One region of the Phyllobacterium sp. TAF24 genome, then DNA from elsewhere that is predicted to be linked to it. Evidence: predicted binding sites of a transcription regulator. Region 1 holds the regulator's gene; the other holds the start of a gene.
What was found. The regulator HrcA, encoded in region 1, represses chaperone genes, less so after heat shock. The targets are predictions, from matches to a motif close to GTTAGCACTCNCNNNNNGNGAGTGCTAAC.

Region 2: the regulator HrcA is predicted to act here: its motif matches at 2,682-2,710, upstream of groES (co-chaperone GroES).

What each region holds. Positions count from the first base shown of each region.
Region 1 covers NZ_JBFRDN010000023.1:9,979-15,243, reverse strand. The annotation lists gene AB4Y96_RS18600 (adenosine kinase) at 1-158, shown strand, start outside; gene AB4Y96_RS18595 (trimeric intracellular cation channel family protein) at 150-803, opposite strand; gene grpE (nucleotide exchange factor GrpE) at 923-1,636, opposite strand; gene hrcA (heat-inducible transcriptional repressor HrcA) at 1,753-2,823, opposite strand; gene rph (ribonuclease PH) at 2,960-3,676, shown strand; gene AB4Y96_RS18575 (VOC family protein) at 3,689-4,096, shown strand; gene rdgB (RdgB/HAM1 family non-canonical purine NTP pyrophosphatase) at 4,093-4,737, shown strand; gene hemW (radical SAM family heme chaperone HemW) at 4,737-5,265, shown strand, end outside.
Region 2 covers NZ_JBFRDN010000001.1:214,815-220,079, reverse strand. The annotation lists gene AB4Y96_RS01065 (NADPH-dependent FMN reductase) at 1-9, opposite strand, end outside; gene AB4Y96_RS01060 (winged helix-turn-helix transcriptional regulator) at 101-505, shown strand; gene groL (chaperonin GroEL) at 613-2,259, opposite strand; gene groES (co-chaperone GroES) at 2,326-2,622, opposite strand; gene AB4Y96_RS01045 (winged helix-turn-helix transcriptional regulator) at 2,863-3,234, opposite strand; gene AB4Y96_RS01040 (zinc-binding alcohol dehydrogenase family protein) at 3,335-4,348, shown strand; gene AB4Y96_RS01035 (MFS transporter) at 4,383-5,265, opposite strand, start outside.

The DNA of each region.
Region 1 (5,265 bases):
TCTACGCGTCGGGTTTTCTGTTCGGCTATACCAATGGCCGGTCATTGACCGATTGCGCGAAACTGGGTTCGCTGACAGCCGGTCTTGTCATCCAGCAGATTGGCCCGCGTCCCGCACAAAACCTGAAGATTGCTGCGCAGCAGGCCGGATTACTCTGACCGCACAATGCCGTCACGCTTGAGTTCTTCAGGCGTGCGGCCCGGTTTATGATAGTTGGGTAGCGTCCAGCCAAAATACAGCGCGCCGCCACGCACCGTGAAAGCGGTGAGGGCGGCGAGCAGTGCCGAAACCTCCGGCCCTGCCGAAAGTCCAAGGAGGATCGTATAGGCGGCCGAACCGGCAAGCGCTGCCGTTACGTAAATCTCGCGCCGCATCAGCACAGATGGTTCCCCCGATACAATATCGCGCAGTACGCCGCCAAATGTGGCCGTTAGAATACCGGTGACAACGGCAATCGCCGGATCAAATCCAAGTGCCAACCCCTTGGCTGCACCCATGACGCTGTAGGCGGCAAGTCCGAGCGCATCAAGCCAGAGCAAAAGCCGGTAACGCGATTCCAGCAGATTGGCGGAGAAATAGACAAGGACAGCGGCTGCGGCGCAGACGAGGATATAGCCGGGCTCTCTCACCCAAAAGACCGGAACCCCGAGAATGAGATCACGCAAGGTTCCACCGCCAATGCCTGTTACCGCAGCCAGAAACACAAAGGCGATGATATCAAGCTGGCGGCGTGAGGCGGCAAGACCGCCCGTGGCAGCAAAGACAAAAACGCCCGCATAATTGAATATCTGGATCAATGTCATCGACCGCTCCCCCTTTTACCAGAGGTAGAACACGGCCAATCCGGACGGTAAATAGCGAAATGAAAAAGGCCAGACACCGTTACCGGTATCTGGCCCTTTTTTACATGAAGGCGCTTTGATTATGCGTCTTTTTCAGCCTGTGGATTGATAGGGCCCGGCTCCGCCTGACCTTCGCCTGTAGCTTGCTTGGGGCCGCCCTTGGAAACGCCGACCAGTGCCGGGCGTAACATGCGGTCGCCAATGACAAACCCGCTTTGCGCCACCTGCAGCACCGTGTTATGCGGCACGTCGGTGTTGGGGATTTCATACATGGCCTGATGGAAATTCGGGTCGAAACGCTGGCCCTGTGGTTCGATCTTCTTTACGCCATGGCGTTCCAGCGCCGACATCATCGAACGCTCGGTGAGTTCCACGCCCTCGGCGAGGGTTTTGAAACCCGCATCGCCATTGGCAAGTGCGTCGGCCGGAATGGCTTCGAGCGTGCGCTTCAGATTGTCGGAAACCGACAGCATGTCGCGGGCAAAGTTTGCAACCGAATAGGAACGTGCGTCATGCACGTCGCGTGCTGTACGCTTGCGCAGGTTTTCCATGTCAGCGGCTAGCCGCAGCAACTGGTCCCTCAGATCGCCGTTTTCGGCGCGCAATGCGTCCAGTTCGGCGCTGCTGATGGCTTGCGCCTCGTCTTCCTCTTCCTGCGCCATGGCGTATTCTTCCGCCTTGCGTGATTTCAGAAAATCATCGGCGGCACGCTTCAGCGCATCACGGTCGCGCGGATTCTTCAGATCGCGCTGATCGAGATCGGGTGCGTCATGATGTTTCTTTTCTTCAGTCATCTATCCTGTCCGTTCATAAATCCAATCTGCGCTGGATATCGAGGTTTAGGCCATGAAAATCAAGTGCAAATGCCCTGAGCAGGGCAAGTTCACGCAGCAGAATGGTACAATCGGAGCTAACGCAACAGTCTTGAGACGAGTTGTGCCGTATAATCCACCATGGGAACAATCCGCGCATAGTTAAGCCGCGTTGGACCGATAACGCCGAGTGCGCCGATAACCCGCTGCTCCGAGTCGCGATAGGGGGCGATAACCAGCGATGAACCCGAAAGCGAGAACAGCTTGTTCTCCGAGCCGATGAAAATACGCACTCCCGAGCCCGCTTCTGCCAGATCAAGCAGCTGTATCGTGCCTTCCTTGGTTTCAAGGTCATCAAAGAGATGACGCAGGCGGTCAAGGTCAGCCTCAGCATTGATCGAATCGAGCAGATTGCCGCGTCCGCGCACAATCAGCCGTGGCGGTTGTCCGCCGCCTGCTCCACCCCAGACTGCCAGCCCTTCTTCGACCAGATGCTGTGATAGTGCATCGAGCGCCTGCTGGGTCTCGTCCTTCAGGCGTGCGATTTCGGCGCGCGCTTCGGTGATGGTGCGGCCTTGAATATGGGCATTGAGGAAGTTCGACGCTTCAATCAATTGGGAGGGGGTGACGCCAGGCGGCAGATCGATCACCCGGTTTTCGATATCGCCGCTCTGCGTAACCAGCACCGCCAGCGCCTTTGTTGGCTCGAGCCGCACGAATTCGATGTGCTTGAGCGCGCCTTCCGCTTTCGTTGCCAGAACAAGACCCGCACCGCGCGACATGCCGGAAAGGAGTTGGCTGGCTTGCGTCAAAACATTCTCGGTTGATTGGGCATCACCACCCGCCCGAACCTGTGCCTCGATGGAATTGCGCTCGTCCGAGGAAAGGTCGCCGACTTCCATGAAGGCATCGACAAAGAATCGCAGGCCGAGCTGCGTCGGCAGACGTCCAGCCGAGATATGCGGCGCATAGACGAGGCCGAGATGCTCCAGATCACTCATAACATTGCGGATTGTCGCAGGCGAAAGCGCAACCGGTAATATCCGCGACAGATTGCGCGACCCAACCGGTTCGCCATCGCCAAGATAGCTCTCGACAATGCGCCGAAAGATATCTCGCGATCGCTGGTCTAGCGATTGCAATGGTTCGGGAGTGACTGCCCTGTTCATTCTGTGTAACGCCCTTGTTTCCTGTCAGGGAATATAGGCATTGTCGGTCCAATCATCAAAGCTTTTGCTGCATGGTTCCATTTAAGCGTCCATTGCTCTAAAAGGCCGGACAAACATATTTTCAAGAGGTCATTCCATGCGTCCTTCCAAACGAGCCCCAGACGAAATGCGCGCCATTTCCTTCGAGCGCGGTGTTTCCAAACATGCTGAAGGCTCGTGCCTGGTCAAGTTTGGCGATACGCACGTTCTGTGCACCGCCAGCCTTGAGGAAAAGGTCCCGGGCTGGATGCGCAACACCGGCAAGGGCTGGGTAACAGCTGAATATGGCATGTTGCCACGCTCCACCGGCGACCGCATGCGCCGCGAGGCCTCATCCGGCAAGCAGGGTGGTCGTACTTTAGAAATCCAGCGGCTGATCGCCCGTTCGCTGCGCGCTGTAGTGGACCTGCAGGCGTTGGGCGAAGTGCAGATCACCGTCGATTGTGATGTCATTCAGGCCGATGGCGGTACGCGCACCGCTGCTATCACCGGCGGTTGGGTTGCCTTGCATGAATGCCTGCGCTGGATGGAAACCCGCCAGATGCTCAAGGTCGAAAAAGTGCTGAAGGATCATGTCGCGGCGATTTCCTGCGGTATTTCCAACGGTACGCCGGTTATCGATCTCGATTATGCCGAGGATTCAACGGCACAGACCGATGCCAACTTCGTCATGACCGGCAAGGGTGGTATTGTGGAAGTGCAGGGAACGGCGGAAGGCGAGCCATTCTCGCAGGAAGAACTGCTGGCATTGATGGATCTTGCCCGCAACGGCATTACCCGTCTGGTTTCCCTGCAGAAAATGGCGGTCGCCTAAACGGAAAACATCATGCAGCCATCGGGTATTCTGGAAACTGCACTTTATGTGACCGATATCGAATTGGCTGCACGGTTTTATACGGACGTGCTTGGACTGGAAGTCATTCTGCGCGCGGGCAATGAATCGGTATTCTTTCGCTGCGGTGCCGGTGTGCTGATCCTGTTTGATGCGGACAAGCTGCTGGAAAGACCCAAAGGCGGGCTGCCTATCCCCGCCCATGGTGCCAAGGGTCCGGGTCATGTCTGTTTTCGCTCAACGCGGGATGAAATTTCCAGCTGGAAATCCCATCTTGAGGCCAATGGCGTTACCATCGAAAGTGAATTTGACTGGCCAAACGGCGCCCGCTCCCTTTATTTCCGCGACCCTTCCGGAAACTCGATAGAATTTGCCGAACCGGCTTTATGGAACCCGAAATGAGAACACTCGAAAAAGGCAAGCTGCTCGTTGCCAGTCATAACAAGGGCAAGATTCAGGAAATGATCGACCTGCTCGGTCCCTTCGGTTTCGAAGTGGTATCTGCCGGTGATCTTGGTCTGCCGGAGCCGGATGAAACCGGCACCACCTTTGAAGAAAATGCTTACATCAAGGCTTTTGCGGCAGCCAAGGCGACGGGCCTTGTTGCTCTCTCCGATGACTCAGGCCTTTGTGTTGATGCGCTGAACGGCGACCCCGGCGTCTACACCGCCAATTGGGCCGAACTGCCAGATGGTAAGCGCGATTTCGCCCATGGGATGCAGAAAGTTGAATCCGCCTTGCAGGAAAAGGGCGTCACCAACCCTCAGGATCGGGGCGGGCGCTTTGTTTCGGTCATCTGCCTTGCATGGCCTGATGGCGAAGCCAATTACTATCGCGGCGAGGTGGAGGGCGAGATTGTCTGGCCGCCGCGCGGCACAGCCGGTTTCGGTTTCGATCCGGTGTTCAAGCCACAAGGCTATGATGCCACTTTCGGCGAAATGACTGCCGAGCAGAAACACGGCTGGAAGCCCGGCGAAGCCGATGCGCTATCGCACCGCGCCCGAGCCTTCCAGCATTTTGCCCGCGATTGTCTGGGCGCGTAATGACAAATCCGGTGCGTGGCCAGGAAAATGAAGGGGGCTTTGGCGTCTATGTCCATTGGCCCTTCTGCATGGCCAAATGCCCCTATTGCGACTTCAATTCGCATGTACGCCACCAGCCAGTGGATCAGCAGCGATTCACGGCGGCCTTTGCCCGTGAAATGGCGACAATGCGCCAGCGTACCGGTCCACGCACAATTTCCAGCATTTTCCTTGGTGGCGGCACGCCGTCTTTGATGGAACCGGAAACAGTGGGATCGGTTCTCAACGAGATCGCAAAGAACTGGACTGTTCCCGATAATATCGAGATCACGCTGGAAGCCAATCCGACCAGCGTCGAAGCCAACCGGTTTCGCGGCTATCGTGCGGCGGGTGTCAATCGTGTCTCGCTGGGTGTTCAGGCGCTGAATGATCCTGATCTGCGCCGGCTTGGACGCATGCACAATGTCGACGAGGCTTTGGTGGCTATCGGCCTTGCGCGCGATATTTTCCCGCGCCTGTCCTTCGATCTCATCTATGCCCGGCCTGACC
Region 2 (5,265 bases), on a different contig from region 1:
TTTCGTCATATTCAGAATTCCTCAGGTTTTTTCTATGGTAACTATTGGTTACTGGCGCTATATAAGTGACTGTTGAAAATACCCGCAAGGAGGCACTTTTTTGAAACCGAAGCACTTTCAAGTAACCTCTGCCTGTACGGCGGTGAATCACATTCTGGCCCGTGTCGGAGACAAATGGACCGTGCTGGTTATCAACTATCTGGGCAATGGTTCAATGCGCTTTAATGAGTTGAAGCGAACCATTAACGGTATTTCGCAAAAGATGCTTACCAGCACATTGCGTGGCCTTGAGCGTGATGGCTTTGTCACCCGCACTGTCTATCCAACCATTCCGCCACGCGTCGATTATGAACTGACGGAGCTTGGACGCGAATTGCTCGTGCCGGTTCGGGGACTGGCAGACTTTGCCATTCAGAACGAACACCGTATTGCCAATGCGCGTGCCCGGTTCGATTCTGGACATGGGGTTGAAATTGCCGCCAGCTTCGCTGAAGCGGCCGAATAGATAATTTTCTTGTGTCCTTGCGATCAGCCGTTGGCTGGCGCCATGTTCACGCAACAAAAAAGGCGGGCCGAAGCCCGCCTTTTCCGTATGTATCAGCGTTGGACTGATTAGAAGTCCATACCGCCCATGCCGCCCATTCCGCCGCCTGGCATCTGTGGAGCGCCGCCATTGTCCTTCTTAGGAGCTTCGGCAATCATGGCTTCGGTGGTGACGAGAAGGCCAGCAACCGATGCAGCATCCTGCAGGGCTGTGCGAACAACCTTGACTGGATCGACAATGCCGAGAGCGATCAGATCGCCATATTCGCCATTGGCTGCATTGTAGCCGTAGGTTTCCTTCTTGTTGTCAAGGATCTTGCCAATAACGATGGAAGCTTCGTCACCTGCGTTTGTTGCGATCTGGCGAGCCGGAGCCTGCAGAGCACGACGAACGATGTTGATGCCAGCGTCCTGATCGGAGTTTGCACCCTTGAGCGTCAGGTTTGCCGAAGCGCGGAGCAGGGCAACGCCACCGCCAGGAACGATGCCTTCTTCAACAGCAGCGCGTGTTGCGTTGAGAGCGTCGTCAACGCGGTCCTTCTTTTCCTTCACTTCAACTTCCGTAGCACCGCCAACGCGGATAACGGCAACACCGCCAGCGAGCTTGGCAAGACGTTCCTGCAGCTTCTCACGGTCGTAGTCGGAAGTGGTTTCATCGATCTGCTGCTTGATCTGGCCGACGCGGGCGTTGATTTCGCCCTTCTTGCCATGACCGTCAACGATCGTGGTGTTTTCCTTGGTGATCGACACCTTCTTGGCGCGGCCGAGCATGTCGAGCGTAACGCTTTCGAGCTTGATGCCGAGATCTTCGGAAATAACCTGACCACCGGTGAGGATCGCGATGTCTTCCAGCATGGCCTTGCGGCGATCGCCGAAGCCAGGAGCCTTGACAGCAGCAATCTTCAGGCCGCCGCGCAGCTTGTTGACGACGAGCGTAGCAAGAGCTTCGCCTTCTACGTCTTCAGAAATGATGACGAGTGGCTTGGAGGTCTGAACAACTGCTTCGAGTACAGGCAGAAGAGCCTGAAGGTTCGAAAGCTTCTTCTCGTGGAGAAGGATGTAGGCGTCTTCGAGGTCAGCAACCATCTTTTCAGGGTTGGTGACGAAGTATGGGCTAAGGTAGCCGCGGTCGAACTGCATGCCTTCAACGACTTCAAGCTCGGTCTCAGCGGTCTTGGCTTCTTCAACGGTGATAACACCCTCGTTGCCGACCTTCTGCATTGCCTTGGCAATCATTTCGCCGATTTCAGTCTCGCCATTGGCAGAGATCGTGCCAACCTGCGCAACTTCTTCCGAAGTCTTGATCTTCTTGGCGCTCTTGCCGAGCTGCTTGACAACTTCTGCAACAGCAAGATSGATGCCGCGCTTCAGATCCATCGGGTTCATGCCGGCAGCAACAGCTTTGCCACCTTCCTGAACGATAGCCTGAGCCAGAACAGTAGCGGTCGTGGTGCCGTCACCGGCAATGTCGTTCGTCTTCGAAGCGACTTCACGAACCATCTGCGCGCCCATGTTTTCGAACTTGTCTTCAAGTTCGATTTCCTTGGCAACAGTTACGCCGTCCTTGGTGATGCGCGGAGCGCCGAAGGACTTGTCGATAACAACATTGCGGCCTTTCGGGCCGAGCGTTACCTTGACAGCGTCAGCAAGGATGTTGACACCGCGCAGCATGCGCTCGCGCGCGTCGCGGCCGAATTTTACTTCTTTGGAAGCCATTTTATCTCTCCTGGGATTGAACCCGGTTTGATCGAAATTCGTTGGTTTAAAGGCAGTGTCGGCTGATTAGCCGAGGATGCCCAGAATGTCGGATTCTTTCATGATCAGCAGGTCTTCGCCGCCGATCTTGACTTCCGTGCCGGACCACTTGCCGAACAGGATGTGGTCGCCAGCCTTGACATCGAGCGGGATGAGCTTGCCAGCTTCGTCACGAGCGCCAGTGCCTACGGAGACGATTTCGCCTTCCTGTGGCTTTTCCTTGGCAGTATCCGGAATGATGATGCCGCCTGCAGTCTTTGCTTCGGATTCGATCCGGCGTACTACGACGCGGTCGTGAAGCGGGCGGAACTTGGTCTTGGCCATGGTTAGAACCCTTGATGTTGGTGTCAAAACAGTGAAGCGAACGAATGATCATTCGCGTTATTAGCACTCGCCATTGATGAGTGCTAACTGGGCTCGGAGATAGTGGGAGGTCTTGGAAGAGTCAAGGGAGAGGTTGGCCAATTTTTTTGGCGAAGTGGTAAAAACCACGCGGTTACAGGTCCTCGGACCAGCATAAAAATCATTCCATAGAATTGTGAACCAATGATGACGCCGGGGTGTTCAGGCCGCCTGGCGGGCAGCTGCATCCTTGGCAGCTTCCGACCGCAGATGCGTGTCGCCCCAGATCTTGAGCGCGGAGATAATCGGCTCAAGACTGCGACCGTGTTCCGTCAATGAATATTCGACCTTGGGCGGCACCTGCGCATAGACCTTGCGTGTGATGAAGCCATCGGCTTCCAGTTCGCGCAGCTGATTGGTCAGCATCCGCTGGGTGACACTATTCAGATGGCGGCGGATTTCGTTGAAACGCAATGTGCCGGACATGAGATGGTAAAGGATCATTCCCTTCCATTTGCCGCCGATCAGATTGAGCGTTCCCTCGACGGGGCAACCCGGAGCGCAATCAAAATTCGTATGGCGTACACGCGGCATCACGGTATCCTTTATGACACTATATGCAATTTATGTGCATTCTTGCACTTATCAAACATAGCGCGCATTTGAACAGCGTCAACTTATCTGGAGAATGCCGATGCGTGCCGTTGCCTATTACGAACCACAGCCAATCACTGCGGATACATCCCTTGTCGACATTGATCTGCCCAAGCCCGAAGCAAAGGGGCGCGATCTTCTGGTCGAAGTGAATGCCGTATCGGTCAATCCGGTGGATACGAAAATCCGTGCAGGTGTGAAGCCGGAAGCGGGCCAGCCCAAGGTCCTTGGCTGGGATGCTGCAGGCATTGTCACCGCCGTGGGACCGGATGTGCAGCACTTCAACGTCGGTGATGAAGTATTCTATGCGGGGGCGGTGGATCGTTCGGGAACTAATGTCGAGTTTCATCTGATCGATGAGCGTATTGCCGGAAAGAAGCCGAAATCTCTCGATTTCAGTGCCGCCGCTGCTTTGCCACTAACATCCATTACAGCGTGGGAAATGCTGTTTGACCGCATGCAGATCAAAACCCCGGTTGTGGGTGCAACCAATGCCATCCTTATTATTGGCGGTGCCGGTGGTGTCGGTTCCATTGCGGTCCAACTTGTCCGAAAACTGACCAACCTGACTGTCATCGCCACAGCTTCACGCCCGGAGACGAAGAAATGGGTTGAGGAATTGGGTGCCCATCATGTGATTGACCACTCGAAGCCGATTGCCGCGCAGGTAGAAGCACTCGGCCTCGGTGCGCCCGCCTTTGTTTTTTCGACAACAAACTCCGATGATCATCGCATGGAGATTGCCACGCTGATAGCGCCGCAGGGCCGATTTGGACTGATCGATGATCCCAAAACCTATGACATCATGCCCTTTAAATGGAAAAGCATTTCCATCCATTGGGAAGTGATGTTCACGCGCTCGCGCTACAACACTGTCGATGTTGAGGAGCAGCACAATCTGCTCAACAAGGTCTCGGAACTGGTCGATGCCGGTACAATCCGCACGACGCTTGCCGACGATCTCGGTAAGATTTCCGCAGCCAATCTGAAGAAGGCCCACGCCTTGATCGAAAGTGGACGAGCCCGCGGCAAGATCGTCCTGTCAGGTTTCTAAGAGAAAGCGGGCAGGGCGCAACGCTCTGCCTGCCTCACCGCACAAAGCGCAACCACCCGGTGCAGGTAACGGCAAGATAGATGCCACCGCAGATCAGCAGGAGATCGCTCGGACTGATGCTGTTGCTGACCATTGGGGCAACCAGCATGCCGAAAAGCATACCGACATGCGTGGTGACGATATAGGCGCGTGTTGCTGGTGCAATATCGGCAGATGGCAGCTGGGTCTGGCGCAGCGTCGCGAAAGCAACATCCTTGAACGGGCCGCCGAAGCCGGACAAGCCCGATGCGAGAACAAACGTGCCGAGCCGCCAGTGATCCGGGATAGGCGTGAGCGATGCCAAAGCCATTAGCAAGATGCCAGTGCCGGTTGCGCATACGCCTATGAAAATCATGCGTGCCGGTTGCTCGGGCATGGGACGGTTGCCGACAATGAGATTGGCAATGAGGTTGCTGACGCCGAATGCTGCAATGACAAGGCCATAAAGCCCAAAGCCTGTCGTCAGCGATGCATCGAACTGGCTGGAGATGATCAACGGGACAGCAAGGAAGAATGCCACATACCATGCGCCGCCAATGAAGGCATTGCTGTCGAGCAGGAAGCCGAGCAGCGGCTCCCGGTGCATGGCGCGGTAGCCATATAGGAGGCTGGCGAAGGGGTGTTTTCGTTCAGTGCTGACGGGCGGAGCCGGTTGGGAGGTTGAGAGCGGCAAAGCTGTTATTGCGGCTGCAGACAGAAGAAAACTCAGGGCATTGGCCGTGAAAAAGTGAATGGGCGCGATAATCGCCCCCGCAAGAGCAATCAGTCCGGGGCCAAGCAAACGAGCGAGCCGGTTCGTCGCGTCAAGCAGCGCATTGGTTCCCGCCAGCAGCCCCGGCTCATTGATGATCAACTGCGGCAGGATCGTCTGAAGGGCG